One region of the Streptomyces sp. NPDC002790 genome, then DNA from elsewhere that is predicted to be linked to it. Evidence: riboswitches for the same ligand, from Rfam matches in the RefSeq annotation. Region 1 holds a riboswitch; each other region holds the start of a gene.
The links. Region 1 has a riboswitch for cobalamin ahead of nicT (Nickel transporter NicT). Riboswitches for the same ligand answer to the same signal wherever they lie in the genome.
Positions count from the first base shown of each region.

Region 2: another riboswitch for cobalamin. It lies ahead of ABT004_RS15210 ((2Fe-2S) ferredoxin domain-containing protein); the one in region 1 lies ahead of nicT (Nickel transporter NicT).
Region 3: another riboswitch for cobalamin. It lies ahead of ABT004_RS20955 (ribonucleoside-diphosphate reductase subunit alpha); the one in region 1 lies ahead of nicT (Nickel transporter NicT).

Region 1 is NZ_JBEOVM010000001.1:170,653-175,680, reverse strand. Features, by position in the region: gene ABT004_RS00805 (hypothetical protein) at 6-1,322, opposite strand; partial or broken gene ABT004_RS00800 (GTP-binding protein) at 1,725-2,315, opposite strand; partial or broken gene ABT004_RS00795 (GTP-binding protein) at 2,308-2,541, opposite strand; gene nicT (Nickel transporter NicT) at 2,688-3,806, opposite strand; cobalamin riboswitch at 3,839-4,054, opposite strand; gene ABT004_RS00785 (inorganic diphosphatase) at 4,221-4,724, opposite strand; gene ABT004_RS00780 (GNAT family N-acetyltransferase) at 4,790-5,028, opposite strand, start outside.
Region 2 is NZ_JBEOVM010000026.1:67,241-72,268, reverse strand. Features, by position in the region: gene metE (5-methyltetrahydropteroyltriglutamate--homocysteine S-methyltransferase) at 1-1,150, opposite strand, end outside; cobalamin riboswitch at 1,317-1,540, opposite strand; cobalamin riboswitch at 1,634-1,757, shown strand; gene ABT004_RS15210 ((2Fe-2S) ferredoxin domain-containing protein) at 1,819-2,211, shown strand; gene ABT004_RS15205 ((2Fe-2S)-binding protein) at 2,208-2,882, shown strand; gene ABT004_RS15200 (amidohydrolase family protein) at 3,000-4,190, shown strand; gene ABT004_RS15195 (hypothetical protein) at 4,209-4,403, opposite strand; gene ABT004_RS15190 (hypothetical protein) at 4,400-4,699, opposite strand; gene ABT004_RS15185 (TetR/AcrR family transcriptional regulator) at 4,904-5,028, shown strand, end outside.
Region 3 is NZ_JBEOVM010000046.1:14,171-19,198, reverse strand. Features, by position in the region: gene ABT004_RS20960 (ribonucleotide-diphosphate reductase subunit beta) at 1-176, opposite strand, end outside; gene ABT004_RS20955 (ribonucleoside-diphosphate reductase subunit alpha) at 176-2,533, opposite strand; cobalamin riboswitch at 2,841-2,971, opposite strand; gene ABT004_RS20950 (GNAT family N-acetyltransferase) at 3,023-3,523, opposite strand; gene mctP (monocarboxylate uptake permease MctP) at 3,629-5,028, opposite strand, start outside.

The DNA of each region.
Region 1 (5,028 bases):
CCGGGTCAGTCCTTCTTCTGCGCCGACTGCAGCGCCGTGATGCACATCGCGATCGCCGACTGCAGCTCCTCGAGGCGCTGCAACATGTCGTCCTCGACGATGTCGTCGATCTCCTCGGCGGCGACGTCGTCGAAGGTCAGCTCCTCGAACGCCTTCGTGGCCTTCTGGAGGCTGCTGTAGAACTTCGCGCGCCGCTCCTGCACCCGCAGCTCGGGGTCCTTCTCGACGGTCTCGGCGACGAGCGTGCGCACGGTGTCGTACGCCTCGCGGGCCCACTCGCCCGCCTCCTCGTCCTCGTCCAGCTCGTCGATGAGGGACAAGTGGCGCTCGGCCTCCTGGCGCAGCTCGGGGGAGGCCTCGATCTTCTGGCCCGCGGGGGTCTTGACCTGCCCCTCCTCCGCGATCCTGCGCACGTACTCGAGCTGGCCGCCGGTCTTGGTCTCCTCGGCGACGGCCTTCTTCAGGTCGTCCGTGCGCACGACGTCGCGCGCCATGCCCGTACGCAGCACCGGGTCCTCGTCGAGGCGGTCCATCAGCGCCTTGCGGGCGGCCTCGGCGGTGCCGGGGTCGGCGAGGATCGCGGCCCGCAGCGCGGTCGGGTTCTCCGCGACCTCCAGGGCCTTCGTCGGGCGGATGCCCTCGGACTCGGCGGCCGCGGTGATCGCCTGGCCACGCATCGAGGTCGCGCTGTTGCGGGACACGTAGTACGACAACCAGACGTCGGCGTCCGGGAGTTCGATGTCGGCGCCGGGCTCGAGGCCCTCGAACTGGGGGACCAGACCGTCGTCCGCCGCGCTGTCCCACGCCTTGTAGAAGCGCATGACGCGGTCGGGGGAGCAGCCCGCGAGTTCGGCGAACTTCCGGGCCGAGACCTTGACGGACTCCCCGGCGGACTGCCCGCCGGGCCGCACGCTGCGGGCCACCTTCAGGGCGAAGGCCCAGCCGCCGGTGCGGGCGTAGACGCCGAACTCGTGGGCGTCGCGGGTGATGGCCTCCGGTACGTCGCCGGGGGCGGGGTCGTCCTCGGCCGCCGCCTCGGCGTCGACCTCGGAGCTCTCCGCGAAGGGGACCTCGGTGGGCGGCGTCCAAAAGTCGCCGGACGGGCTGTCGGGCGCGCTTTCGGGGGCCGGGGCGGCGGCGTCCGGGGTATCGGTGGTCGGCGGGGTCCACATGTTCGTGGTGTCCCAGGGCTCGGCCGTCTCCTCGTTCGCGGGCGCGGCGGGGCCGGCGTCAGGGGCGACGGCCGGCGCGGGCACGGGCTCCGCGGGAACGTCGTCGCCGGTCGGGATGGCGGCGTCGGACGAGTCGATGGCTACGGACACGTAGGCACTCCTGAGTGATCGGGCGCGTGCGGGTTGACGAGCCACTTTATCGTTCCGATTGGGCCGTTTTGCGCGCGAGTTGCCACAACGGCGCGGCGGACGCGTGTACGAAGCCGGGGCGGAGGCCCGGACGGGCCCGCCATTCGCGGCTCCCCCTTCTGCGAACAGCGGGCCCGGGCTCGGCCTCGACCGCGCGCCGCTGCGGGAGGACGAGGGCACGGGAGGCTCGATACCGCAGCATCTCAGCGCGCGGCTCGCGGCGGACGGGGCCAAGGGGCCCTACCGGTGGGCCGAATGGCCCGGATTCGCCCGCCCCCTCCCGTGTGGCACCCCACCGGCGTCACGGCCTCGGGGCTCTGCCCCGGACCCCGCGGGCTCTCGTCCAAAGGCCGGGCTTGATCCGTGGTCCGTGCGGGAGCGGCGCGGGGCGCCCTCGCGGACCGGGGCGTAGTGGTCGAAGGCGGCCTCCAGGGCGCCCTCGCCCCGGGTGAGGGACGGCAGTTGCTGCTCCAGGGCGCGCACCCGGGCCGCGGGGGTCAGCCCGTCGACCGTGGTCCATGCCCCGCCGTCCGTGCGTTGCCCCGTCGGCACGGCCCGCAGTCGGGTGATCAACGACAGTACCGCTCCGTACAGGTCGGCCGGGATGTCCAGGCGGAAGTGGTGCATCGGTTCGCACACCGCCGTGCCCGCGCGCGTGAGTGCGCTCATCAGGACCAGCGGGGTCAGCCCGCGGAAGTCGCCCGCCGTGCTCGACATCGACTTGTCGAAGACGGCGTGCGCGTGGCTCTGTCGCGGCGCGTATCCGGAGTGCGTCAGCGTCACCGTGCAGTCGGTGACCTGCCAGCAGAGCATTCCCTGGCGCAGCGTCCTGTGCACGGCCTCCTCGATGGCCTTGATGAAGGCCAGGGGGAGGGAGCCGAGTTCGATGCCGAGCCGAAACGCGACGCCCGAGCCGATCGGCGCCGGGTCGACCCGCAGACCGATGGTGGCCAGGCGTGTCCACGAGGTTGACGTTCGTGCCGGCCACCGGGAACGACACCACGGCCGACTTGATGGTGATGCCGCGCCGGCGCTCCAGGTCGAGGGAGTCGGTGCGGGTGCTTCCGTCGTCGACGCGGCCGAGCTCGTCGATCACCCCGGCCGTGTGCAGGAGGCGCTCGGTCAGGCTGGTCTTACCGGCGTCGACGTGCGCGAGAATGCCCAGATTCAGAGTGTGCACTGACAGTCATGTCCATGGGGGAGAGGGCAGGGGCCTTCTGAAGGAACATGTCTGTCGTGCGCATGGATCGGTCCTCACGGTAGGGGCGCGCGGGAATGCCGCTGCGATCAGTGCAGCAGTGGACCGCGCGCGCCCCGGCAACCGAATTACGTGCCGTCGGCCATCCTCGCCGACCACCGCTGCTCGACCCTCGCCAGGCGCCAGTAGGCGATCGCCGCGACCCACACGACCACGAACAGGCCCACGATCACGTACCCGACGTTGTCGAGGTCGAGACCGGCGATCCACCCGGTGACGGCGTCACTCAGGTCGAGCTTGTCGTGCAGGACGCCGACGAGTTCGATCGTGCCGATGAAGAACGCCACCGCGATCGACAAGCCGGTGATGGTGAGGTTGTAGAACACCTTGCGCACAGGGTTGGAGAACGCCCACTGGTAGGCGAAGTTCATGAACGTGCCGTCGAGCGTGTCGAACAGGCTCATGCCCGCGGCGAACAGTAGCGGCAGGCACAGGATCGCGTACCACGGCAGGCCCGCCGCCGCGCCGCTGCCGGCCATCACCATCAGCGTCACCTCGGTCGCGGTGTCGAAGCCGAGACCGAAGAGGAAGCCGAGCGGGAACATCTGTCCCGGCCGGGTGATGGACTTGGTGAAGCGGCCGAGGATCCGGTTCATGAAACCGCGGGAGTCCAGGTGCTCCTCGAGCTTCCGCTCGTCGTACGAGCCCGCGCGCATCGCCTTGAAGACCTTCAAAATGCCCATCAGGGCAACGAGGTTGAGCGCCGCGATGAGGTACAGGAACGTACCGGACACGGTCGTGCCGACGACGCCGAGTACCTGGTGGGTGCCCGAGTTGTCGTTCAGCAGGGTGCCGGCGAGCGCAGCGCCGCCCGCGACCAGCGCCGCCATCGCGACCACCACGCTGGAGTGGCCGAGCGCGAACCAGAAGCCGACCGAGACGGGCCGCTTGCCGTCCGCCATCAGCTTGCGGGTGGTGTTGTCGATGGCCGCGATGTGGTCGGCGTCGAAGGCGTGCCGCATGCCGAGCGTGTACGCCGTGATGCCGAGGCCGATACCGAAGGCCTTGTTGCCCACTTCGTAGTGCTCGGGGACGACGAGCAGGAACAGCACGCCGAACGCGACGACGTGCAGCGCGGCGATCACCGCGATCAGGCCGGCCGTGCGCAGCGTGTCCTCGCGGCGCCAACGGAAGGCAGGGGAGGGGGAATTCAGGGCAGGGTTCGGGGAGTTCCCGGGCAGGGTCATGCGTCGATCACGCTCCAGCACCTCGTGGAATGACTTCGTGAGATGCCGCGGCCGGTCTCCTGGCTTACGGGCGTGCCCGCCGCTCCGGCCTTCCCAGTGGCCGACGGCCGCCAGTGGCGTACAGGGTGGAACGGCGCGCTCCGGACGGCGCTGTCCGAAACCCGATCACAGTGGCGAGGGCCGCTCCGGAATGGGCCCCTTGGGGGCCGTCACCGGTCTTCCCGAGCACCACGGCCCGGCCACCCTACTAGGGGCCTGTATTGGGTTCTACTCTGGGCTCGCGGGGGCTGGCGCCTCCGTCTCCGGTGTTGTCGTCGGTCGACGACGCTCCGCGTCGCCTCCCTCCTCCGCCTTGGATCCGAAGGCGCCAGCCCCCGCTCCCTGATCCAGACCAGAACCCAATACAGGCCCTACCTACCCTGAAGCGCGCTGACGGGCCCGGTCGATCTCCTCGTAGGCCTTCTCCCGGCCCTCCCAGTGGGAGCCGTCGACCGATTTGCCGGGTTCCAGGTCCTTGTAGACCTCGAAGAAGTGGGTGATCTCCAGGCGGTCGAACTCGGGGATGTCCTCGATGTCCCGGGTCGCGCCGTGCCGTGGATCGTGCGCGGGCACGCACAGCACCTTCTCGTCCGGGCCCTTCTCGTCGCTCATCACGAACATGCCGATCGCCCGGCACTCGATGACGCAGCCGGGGAACGTCGCGTCGCCCGTCAGGACGAGTGCGTCCAGCGGGTCGCCGTCGCCGCCGAGCGTGCCCTCGATGTAGCCGTAGTCCGCGGGGTACTGCGTCGACGTGAACAGCATCCGGTCGAGCCGGATCCGGCCGAGATCGTGGTCCATCTCGTATTTGTTCCGGGACCCCTGCGGGATCTCCACGATCACGTCGAACGCCTCGGCGCGTGCCTGACTGCTGCCCAATGTGGCCTCCTTGCCGCATTCCGACGCCCACGAGTGTGCGCTGTACCGGGCAAGGGCGGAAGACCTCAGACGGCCGGAGGAATGGCGAATTCGAGTTCGGGTCGGTCCCAGGCGACGGCCGGCGGGCGCGCGGGCACCGTGCCGGTGCGGTGTGCGCCCATGGAGCGGTAGAAACCCTCGGCGGGCGGGTGCGCGACGACGCGGACGTGGTCGAGGCCCGCGGCCAGCGCCTGGGCCCGCATGTGGTCGACGAGCAGCCGCCCGATGCCCCGGCCCTGCGCCTCGTCCGCGACGAACATCAGGT
Region 2 (5,028 bases), on a different contig from region 1:
TGAGGCCCCTGGCAAGGGTGGCGACCTCGGTGGTCTTCTGGCGGGCGAAGGCGAGCCAGCGCCGGACCTGCGGCTCGATGTCCCGCTCCACGGACGCGTCCAGCGGAACGTGCAGCAGCGAGCAGGAAGCGGCCACGTCGACGCGGTCGGCGAGTCCGAGCAGAGTGCCGAGCGTGGCGAGTGACCGCTCAAGGTCGTTCACCCACACATTGCGGCCGTTGACCACACCGGCGACGAGACGCTTGCCGGGCAGGCCTCCGGCGGCGGCGAGTTCCTCCAGGTTGGCGGTGGCGGAACCGGTGAAATCGAGGGCGAGACCGTCCACGGGCGCCTTGGCGAGCACCGGCAGGGCCTCGCCGAGTCGGTCGAAGTACGAGGCGACCAGGAGCTTCGGCCGGTCGGCGAGCGTGCCGAGGTCACGGTAGGCGCGGGCGGCGGCGTTCAGCTCCGCCGGAGTGCGGTCCTGGACCAGGGCGGGCTCGTCGAGCTGCACCCAGGCGGCGCCCGAGGCCCGCAGGTCGCTGAGAACCTCGGCGTAGACGGGCAGCAGGCGGTCCAGCAGGGTGAGCGGATCGAAGTCGTCGGCCACGCCGGGAGCGGGCTTCGACAGCAAAAGGTAGGTGACCGGTCCGACCAGTACGGGGCGGGCGTCCAGGCCGAGGGCGAGGGCCTCCGTGAGTTCCGCGACCTGCTTGGTGGAATCGGTGGTGAACACCGTGTCCGGGCCCAACTCCGGCACAAGGTAGTGGTAGTTGGTGTCGAACCACTTGGTCATCTCCAGCGGGGCGACGTCCTGGGTGCCGCGTGCCATCGCGAAGTACCCGTCCAGGGCGTCCGCCGCGACGGCGGCCCGGTGGCGCTCGGGCACCGCACCGACCATGACGGTCGTGTCCAGGACGTGGTCGTAATACGAGAAGTCGCCGGTCGGCACCTCGTCGATGCCGGACGCGGCCAGTTCCCGCCAGTTGGCACGGCGGAGTTCGGCGGCGGTGGAGCGAAGACCGTCGGCGTCGACGCGGCCCTTCCAGTAGCCCTCGATCGCCTTCTTCAGTTCCCGGTCCGGGCCCTGGCGAGGGTAGCCGTACACGGTGGCCCGCGCGGGCTCGGTCCCGGTGTGCGCGGTCGTGGTGTCCGCGGTCCTGGTGGTCACGGAATTCTCCTTCGAGAGACGTATCCCTGAGATCCCGGAAGGCCTCTGCGGCGCGAAGGAGTGACACCACCGGAGCGGTGACCGCGCGCTGCGAGGCACGATCTTTTCGCCGGTATGTGTACGCCGACCCGCCCTCGAGGTCACCGAGATGTCCGCGCACGTGTCGTCCGTGCACGGGCAGTTGGCAGGTCTTCGGACTTGCGGGCACGCCCACCCGAAAGGGCGGACACCTAGTGACCGTCGCTTCCCAGACCCCTCTTCCGGGGCCCAGTGCGTATGACGGCGGTCGTTCCCACTCACCGCTGCGGGGCAGTCCCGGAATCCCACCGGGTTCCCTCTTACGACACCCCGTCTGGCGGGCGGGGCGAACCAGCTACGTCGTTCACCCTACGGGTCCGCGCCCGGGAGGCGCCACAACGTCCGGCCCGTCGGCAGCTCCTCGCCGGATGGCATGATGACGGTGAACACGGGCGACGGCGGCCCGAGGAAACCGGTGCGAATCCGGTGCGGTACCGCCACTGTGATCGGCGAGCGGATCCCGGAGAGCCACTGCCCCCGCGAGGGTGGGAAGGCCGGGACGAGCACGGACCCGAGAGCCAGGAGACTCACGCTGTCGCCCCCTCGAAGCGATCCGGGGCGGAACTCCCCGGCGAGAGGGAGGATGCGGCATGCCCGAACGGCTCGCCGAAGCCGAAGCGACGGCCCCCGCGGCGGACCGGGCGGTTCCGTGCCGCGTGGTCGTGTGCCGCGACTGCTGCTGCGGAACGGTCAAGGTCGACGGTGATCACGCCGCGCAGACGGCGCGGTTGCGCCGGATCGCGCCGACACGGATCTCCGAGTGCCTGGACGTCTGCGATCAGGCCAATGTCATCGTCGTACAGCCCTCCGCCGCCGGTCGGGCGGCCGGAGCACGACCGGTGTGGCTCGGCCTGGTCAACGACGCTGACGCCACCGAGGACATCGCGGACTGGATAGGGGCAGGCGGACCGGGAGTCGCGGAGCGCCCCGCGATCCTGGACCTCTACGTCATCGAGGCGCCGCGCCGGGCCAGGGCCTCATGAACGAGGTGCCGTCGGAACAGGTCGCCGAGGCGCTGCGGGACGTGGAGTCGCGGCTCGGGGGATTCTTCGCCCTCGACACGACGCCGACGCGGCGGCGGCCCGATGCACGGCTCACCCACGCCGGGCTCGCCGCACGAGCCCAGGCGGTCAACGACCACTACGCCACCCCCGAACCCCGCATCGGCGCCTCCATCGCCCACCTGGGCCTCGCGGCACGCCTCTGGTCACCGGTCCTCGCCTGCGCCCTCGTCCACGGGATCGTGCTGGCGATGAGCACGGTCGAGTGGTCCGGTGAGAGCTCGGCTCTGCGCCTGCCCCGGCCCGAGGGCCGACGTGCGACGGAGCTCCGCTCCCTCGCCGACGCGGTCCACGCGGAGGTGGACGGAGTCCTGGCAGCGGTCGAGAACGGCCTCACCGTCAAGGTGGCGCCACGCCTGCTGGCCGGCAATTCCGCCTCGGCTCTCCTCGGGTCGTCGGCTCAACTGCTGCGGTCCCGACCCGACTTGCGCACGGATCTCACGCGGCTGACACGCGAACTCCTGGAGACGGGCCGGCTACACGGAACGGGCCGGATCACCGGCCCGGACCTGACATTCCGCCGCCGGAGCTGCTGCCTCTTCTACCGCGCTCCCGGCGGCGGCACATGCGGAGACTGCTGTCTGACGCGGTGACGAAGACAGGACACAGCGGGGGCGGGGCGGCGCGTGCAACCGACAACCCCTGACCCTTTCTGATGTGCTGCGTTGCAGCAACTGGCGTTCCTCGCAGACGAAAGAGAGCCGCGCTTCATGTTGATCACCGCCGCGCAAGTCCTGGCCGGACCGGATCTTCACACAGTCGCCGACGGCGCCGTCCTCGTACGCGAGGGCGTCATCGCCGGCGCCGGCCCGCGCTCGGAGGTCGAGCGCCAGGCGGAGCCCGACGAGCCCCGGCTCGACTTTCCCGCCGCGACCGTGCTCCCGGGCCTGATCGACGCCCACGTGCACCTCTGCTTCGACGCGGGACCGGAACCCGTAGCCACGCTCCAGGAGCAGGACGACGAGGCGCTGTTCGCCGCGATGGCCGCTCGGGCTCGGAAGTTGCTGAGCGTCGGTGTCACGACGGCCCGCGATCTCGGTGACCGGGGCGGCCTCGCGGTGCGTCTCGCCCACGACATCAGGGAGGGCTCGGCCGTGGGCCCGCGGCTGGTCTCGGCGACGGTGCCCGTCACTCCGCCCGGTGGCCATTGCTGGTTCCTCGGTGGCGAGGTCTCCGGCCCTGAGGAGGTCCGGCGCCTTGTGCGGCGCAACGCGGAGGCGGGCGCCAAGGTCATCAAGGTCATGGAGACCGGCGGCGGGCTCACCAAGGGCGGCGCCCAGAGCTGGGAAACCCAGTTCTCCGAAGGGGAGTTGGCGGCGCTCGTCGACGAGGCACACCGCGCCGGACTGCCGGTCGCGGCGCACGCGCACGGTGCGGACGGCATCACCGCCGCCGTCGCGGCAGGGGTCGACAGTATCGAGCACTGCACGTGGATGACGGCCGACGGGATCGAGGTCCGCCAGGACGTGCTCGACCAGATCGTTCAGCGGAACATCTACGTCTGCCCCACGGTCAGCCCGAACTGGCGAATGCTGCCGCGGTTCTTCGGCGCCGAGCGCGCCGCGGCCATGTTCGACGCGGTGCGCCGGATGGCCGAGGCGGGCGCGCGGCTGATCGCGGGCACCGACGCGGGAGTCCAGCGCGCCAGCTTCGACGGCCTGCCCTCCAGCCTCACGTTCTACGGGCACCTGGGCCTGCCCAACGACCGCGTCCTCGCGATGGCCACGACGGAGCCCGCTCGCGCGCTGGGCCTCGACGAGACAACCGGGCAGCTCACTCCCGGCTACAGCGCGGACGTCCTCGTGGTGGACGGCGACCCGCTCACGGACCTCGGGGCGTTGCAGTCCGTCGGGGCCGTGATCGCGGCGGGCAGGCGGTACGACCCGATCACCAACACGTAGCAGGAATAGGGGAGTTGTTCAGCGCCCGGGACCCTCGCACGGGCCCTCGCCGGGAGCGGGCGGCCGGGTGTCCGCCGCCAGGCAGGAGGAGTACACCCGCGTCGGTGCGGGCTGCGGCTCCGGTTCGGACGTGACGCGCATGGCGATGGTCAGCCCGGCGGTGGTGACGGCGGCCAGACCAGCGAACGCGGCGGCCCGGGCGCCACGCTTCACCGATTACTGCCGAAGTGGTCGCGGAGCGCATCGCCGCAATCTTCCTGGCCGGCGCCCCGGATGCGCGAAAACGCCACCACTCCGTCCTTCTTGCCGTCCCGCTCGTTCTTGGCGATCTGGCCCTCGATGTTCTTGATCAGTTCGGCGCACCGGGCGCTGACCGGCTTCTTGGGAGGCGGCTCGGGTTCCGAGGAGGTGGTCAGTACGTAGGTGGCGGCGAGGCCGGCGGCACACAGCACCGCCCACGTCACGATCCACGCGCGGCGGCTCTTCGGTATCGGGACGGGTCTCGGCACCCCGGCATCCTACGAGCGCCGCGGCGGGCATGCGCCGAATCGAGCCTTCTCAGGCACCGGGTCATCAAGTGCCGGTCAGTGCCGCTTCTCCCGGGCCCCGCCTCCGGAGCGGACGGTTCGGCGGCCCCTGACGGTGTGGCCAGGGCGTATGACCTGGAGCCCGTCCGTACAGCGGGTGCGCGGTGGGGCATTAGGATTTCCGGCATGGCGAACCTTCGACAGGCGCAGAAGCAGATGACGCGCCGCCTCCTGCTGGAGTCCGGGCTCGAGTTGTTCACGACGAAGGGGTACGCCGCCACCAAGGTCGACGACATCGCGACCGCCGCGGG
Region 3 (5,028 bases), on a different contig from region 1:
TCACCGGGCGACAGCTTCGCGAGGTCGGCGACGTCCGAGTGGAGGTCGACCTCCTCCACCGTCCACGTGTTCTTGATGGCGTCGCGGTAGCGCTCGTAGAAGTCCGGGTAGCGCATGGGGCGCAGGGTCAGTTCGAAGCCCGGGTCGAGCAGGTTCTTTTCGGGAGAGGTGGACATCACTGGCAGGCCTCGCAGGACTCGGGGTTTTCCAGGGAGCAGGCGACCGCGTCCGGCTCCGGCGTCGCGGTCTGCGCGGGGACGGTGCTGTTGCCCGCCGCCCGCGCGATGCGCGTCGCGGGGCGCGAGCGCAGGTAGTACGTGGTCTTCAGGCCCGACTTCCAGGCGTACGCGTACATCGAGGAGAGCTTGCCGATGGTCGGCGTCTCCAGGAAGAGGTTGAGGGACTGGGCCTGGTCGAGGTACGGGGTGCGTGCCGCGGCCATGTCGATGAGGCCGCGCTGCGGGATCTCCCAGGCCGTGCGGTAGAGGGCGCGGAGTTCCTCCGGGACCCAGGTGAAGCCCTGCACCGAGCCGTTGGCCTCGCGCAGCGCCTCGCGGGTCCTGGCGTCCCAGACACCGAGCGCCTTCAGTTCCTCGATGAGGTACGAGTTGATCTGGAGGAACTCGCCCGACAGCGTCTCCCGCTTGAAGAGGTTGGAGACCTGCGGCTCGATGCACTCGTAGACGCCGGCGATGGAGGCGATGGTGGCCGTCGGCGCGATGGCGAGGAGGAGGGAGTTGCGCATGCCGACGGAGGCGATGCGCTCGCGCAGTGCCGCCCAGCGCTCCGGCCAGGTGGGCTCGACGCCGTAGTGGTCGGGGTGCAGCACGCCGCGTGCGGTGCGGGTCTTCTCCCAGGCGGGAAGGGGGCCGTTGCGCTCGGCCAGGTCGGCCGACGCCTCGTACGCCGCGAGCATGATGCGTTCCGCGATGCGGGTGGAGAGGGCCTTGGCCTCGGCCGAGTCGAAGGGCAGGCGGAGCTTGAAGAAGACGTCCTGGAGGCCCATCGCGCCCAGGCCCACCGGTCGCCAGCGGGAGTTGGAGCGGCCCGCCTGGTCGGTCGGGTAGAAGTTGATGTCGACGACGCGGTCGAGGAAGGTGACGGCCGTGTGGACGGTGTCGTCGAGGCGCTGCCAGTCGATGTCGCCGGTCTTCGTGTCGACGAAGGAGCCGAGGTTGACCGAGCCCAGGTTGCAGACGGCCGTCTCCCCGTCGTCCGTCACCTCGAGGATCTCCGTGCAGAGGTTGGAGGAGTGGACCGTGTGGCCTGGCTCGGCCGTCTGGTTGGCGGTGCGGTTGGCGGCGTCCTTGAAGGTCAGCCAGCCGTTGCCGGTCTGCGCGAGGGTGCGCATCATGCGGCCGTACAGGTCCCGGGCGGGGATGGTCTTCTGGGCCAGCCCGCGGGTTTCGGCGTCTCGGTACGCGGCGTCGAACTCCTCGCCCCACAGGTCGACGAGCTCGGGCACGTCGGCCGGCGAGAACAGCGACCACGGCTGGTCCGCGTTCACGCGGCGCATGAACTCGTCCGGGATCCAGTGCGCGAGGTTGAGGTTGTGGGTGCGGCGCGCGTCCTCGCCGGTGTTGTCGCGCAGTTCCAGGAACTCCTCGACGTCGGAGTGCCAGGTCTCCAGGTAGACCGCGGCGGCGCCCTTGCGGCGGCCGCCCTGGTTCACGGCGGCGACGGAGGCGTCGAGCGTCTTCAGGAACGGGACGATGCCGTTGGAGTGCCCGTTCGTGCCGCGGATCAGTGAACCGCGGCTGCGGATGCGGGAGTACGAGAGGCCGATGCCGCCTGCGTGCTTCGAGAGGCGGGCGACCTGGTGGTACCGGTCGTAGATCGAGTCGAGCTCGTCGAGCGGGGAGTCGAGGAGGTAGCAGCTCGACATCTGGGGGTGGCGGGTGCCGGAGTTGAAGAGGGTGGGGGAGGAGGGCAGGTAGTCGAGGCGGCTCATGAGGCCGTAGAGGGCGGCCACTTCGTCGAGCGCGCGGGTGGAGTCGTCCTCGGCGAGGCCCGCGGCCACGCGCAGCATGAAGTGCTGCGGCGTCTCGATGACGGAGCGCGTGATCGGGTGGCGCAGCAGGTAGCGGCTGTGCAGGGTGCGCAGGCCGAAGTAGCCGAAGCGGTCGTCGCCCGCGACGTCGATGAGCGCGTCGAGGCGCGCGGCGTGCCCCTGTACGAATGCGGCCGTGCGGTCCGCGATCAGGCCCTCGCGGTGGCCGACGGCGACCGACTCGGTGAAGCTCGTGACGCCCTGTGAGGCGGCCTCCGCGGCGATGGAGCGGGTGAGCAGGCGGGCGGCGAGCCGGGAGTAGGCGGGGTCCTCGGAGATCAGTCCGGCGGCGGCCTCGGTGGCGAGATCGCGCAGCTCCGCTTCATCGGCCCGCGCCGAACGGCCGCGCAGCGCGGCGGCGGCGATCCGGCCGGGGTCGGCGTCGGGGAGGTCGGCGGTCAGCTCGGTCAGGGTGCGCAGGAGTGCGGCACCCGGGCCGTCCTGGGGGGTGGCTGAGACCGGTTCGGCGGGCGCGATGGTCACGTGGAGGCTCTCCCTCGCTCGGGCGGGGCCTTTCGGCACACTCGCGTCGTCGCCCGAAGGGCGGCCCCGCGGTGTCTGGTGCGTGCGATCGCAAGGCGCCGGACGGGCCTCGTAGCGGAGCTACTAGGTCTGTCCGGCAACGCCGCGAGCGTGCGTGCCAGACGCCGCGGGGCAGACGCGAGTGTGCCGAAAGGCCCCGCGGGCCTGCGGGGAGGAGGTGGCAGCGCGGGCCGCGCACGCGCAGGGCGGGCCCTCGTCCACCGGCCCTTTCCGCGAGGCCCGGACGTCTTCGACGCCCGGGCCGGTCGGCTCGGGCGTGCCGTCGACAGGTCATCGGACTCACGCGGGCGTTTTTGTACGCCTACGCACACCGTTGCGGGACAGTTCCGGATTCGCACCGGATTCCCCTGTGGTGACAGCGAGAGTGAGCATACATGTTGTGTCGGGCTTTCGCTTCAGCCCCATATGTTGTGTCGGCCGACCGAACCGTCAGTCTGCCGCCAGCTTCAACTCGTACGCCCGCAGCGTCACTTCCGGGATCGGCGACCAGTCGCGGTCCGGGATCCGGGTGAAGCCGAGGCGCTCGTAGAGGCGGTGGGAGGCGGTGGCGAGCGGCTGCGTGCACAGCACCACCGCCGACTTCCCGGCTGACCGGGCCCGGTCGATCACGGCCCGCACGAGCGCCTCGCCGACGCCCTTCCCGCGCGCCTCCACGTCGACGGCCAGCATCCGGAACTCGGCCTCCGAGGGGCGCGCGAGGTCCGCGTACGGGTGGTCGTGCGTGGGGACGTAGGTGACGCCGCCGAGGACGCGGCCGTCGGGGTCCTCGGCGACGAGCACTTCGGCCTGACCGGCGCGTTTCTCGACGTCGCGCAGTTCTGCGGCGTACCAGTCGTCCTCGCCGAACGCGAGGAGGCCGCTGCCCAGGTAGGCGCGGGCGCTCAACTCGCCCAGTACGGCGTATTCATCGGGGCGCACTGTTCTGATCACGACGCCATGGTTACGCGACCCCGGGCCGTGGCCGCAACGCTTTCCGGAAAATGTGTCGGGCCCCTCCGAAGCGGAGGGGCCCGACACACGTACGGAAGGGCGTGCTTAGTGACCAGCGCCCGCGCCGACCGTCGGCAGGTCGCGCTTGACGCCCTTGTCGCCGGCGTCGGCCGTGTAGTCCTCGGCGGTCGTCTCGTCGACGCCGTCCGGGGCGTTGACCGCCTTGAGGACGAAGGTCAGGACGACGGTGACGACGATGTTGAGGACGAACGCCGTGAAGCCGATGTAGCCGATCTCGCCGATGCCGGGGATCTCCGCCGACGAGCCGCCGAAGTGCTTCTGCGTCGGCGACGCGACACCCCACGCGGCGAGCGTGCCGTAGACCATGCCGACGGCCCAGCCGGCGAGCAGCGCCCAGCGGTGGAACCAGCGCGTGAACAGGCCGCCGACCAGGGCCGGGAAGGTCTGCAGGATCCAGATGCCGCCGAGCAGCTGGAAGTTGATGGCGACCGTCTTGTCCATGGTCAGGACGAAGACGAGCGCGCCGACCTTCACGAGCAGCGAGACCAGCTTGGAGACCTTGGTCTCCTGCGCGGGCGTCGCGTCCGGCTTGATGAAGTCCTTGTAGATGTTGCGCGTGAACAGGTTCGCGGCGGCGATGGACATGATGGCCGCGGGGACCAGCGCGCCGATGCCGATGGCCGCGAACGCGACGCCCGTGAACCAGTCGGGGAACATGTCCTCGAACAGCTGCGGAATCGCCAACTGCCCGTTCTGCACCTTGATTCCGGCCGCGATCGCCATGAACCCGAGCAGCGCGAGCAGGCCCAGCATCAGCGAGTACAGCGGCAGGATCGTGGTGTTGCGACGGATCACGTTGCGGCTCTTGGACGAGAGCGTCGCCGTGATCGAGTGCGGGTACATGAACAGCGCCAGGGCGGACCCGATGGCGAGCGTCGCGTACGTCCAGGTGCCCGAGGAGCCCGGCGCGAGCCCGGCGACCGGTTTGCCCGCCGCGTCGTTCGCGGCGTCGAACTTGTCGTTCGCCGCGGCGAAGATGTGCTCGAAGCCGCCCAGCTTGATCGGGATGTAGATGATGGCGACCGCGATCACGAGGTAGATCAGGCCGTCCTTGACGAACGCGATCAGCGCGGGCGCCCGCAGGCCCGAGGAGTACGTGTACGCGGCCAGCACGCCGAAGGCGATCAGCAGCGGCAGGTCCTTGACGAACCAGTTGGTGCCCTCACCCCCACCGACGCCCATGACGTCGAGAACGGCCTGGATGCCGACCAGTTGGAGTGCGATGTACGGCATCGTGGCGAGGATGCCGGTGACCGCGACCGCGAGCGAGAGGCCCTTGGAGCCGAAGCGTCCGCGCACGAAGTCGGACGTCGTCACGTACCCGTGCTTGTGCGAGACCGACCACAGGCGCGGCAGGAACGTGAAGATCAGCGGGTACACCAGGATCGTGTACGGCACCGCGAAGAAGCCGGAGGCGCCGGCCG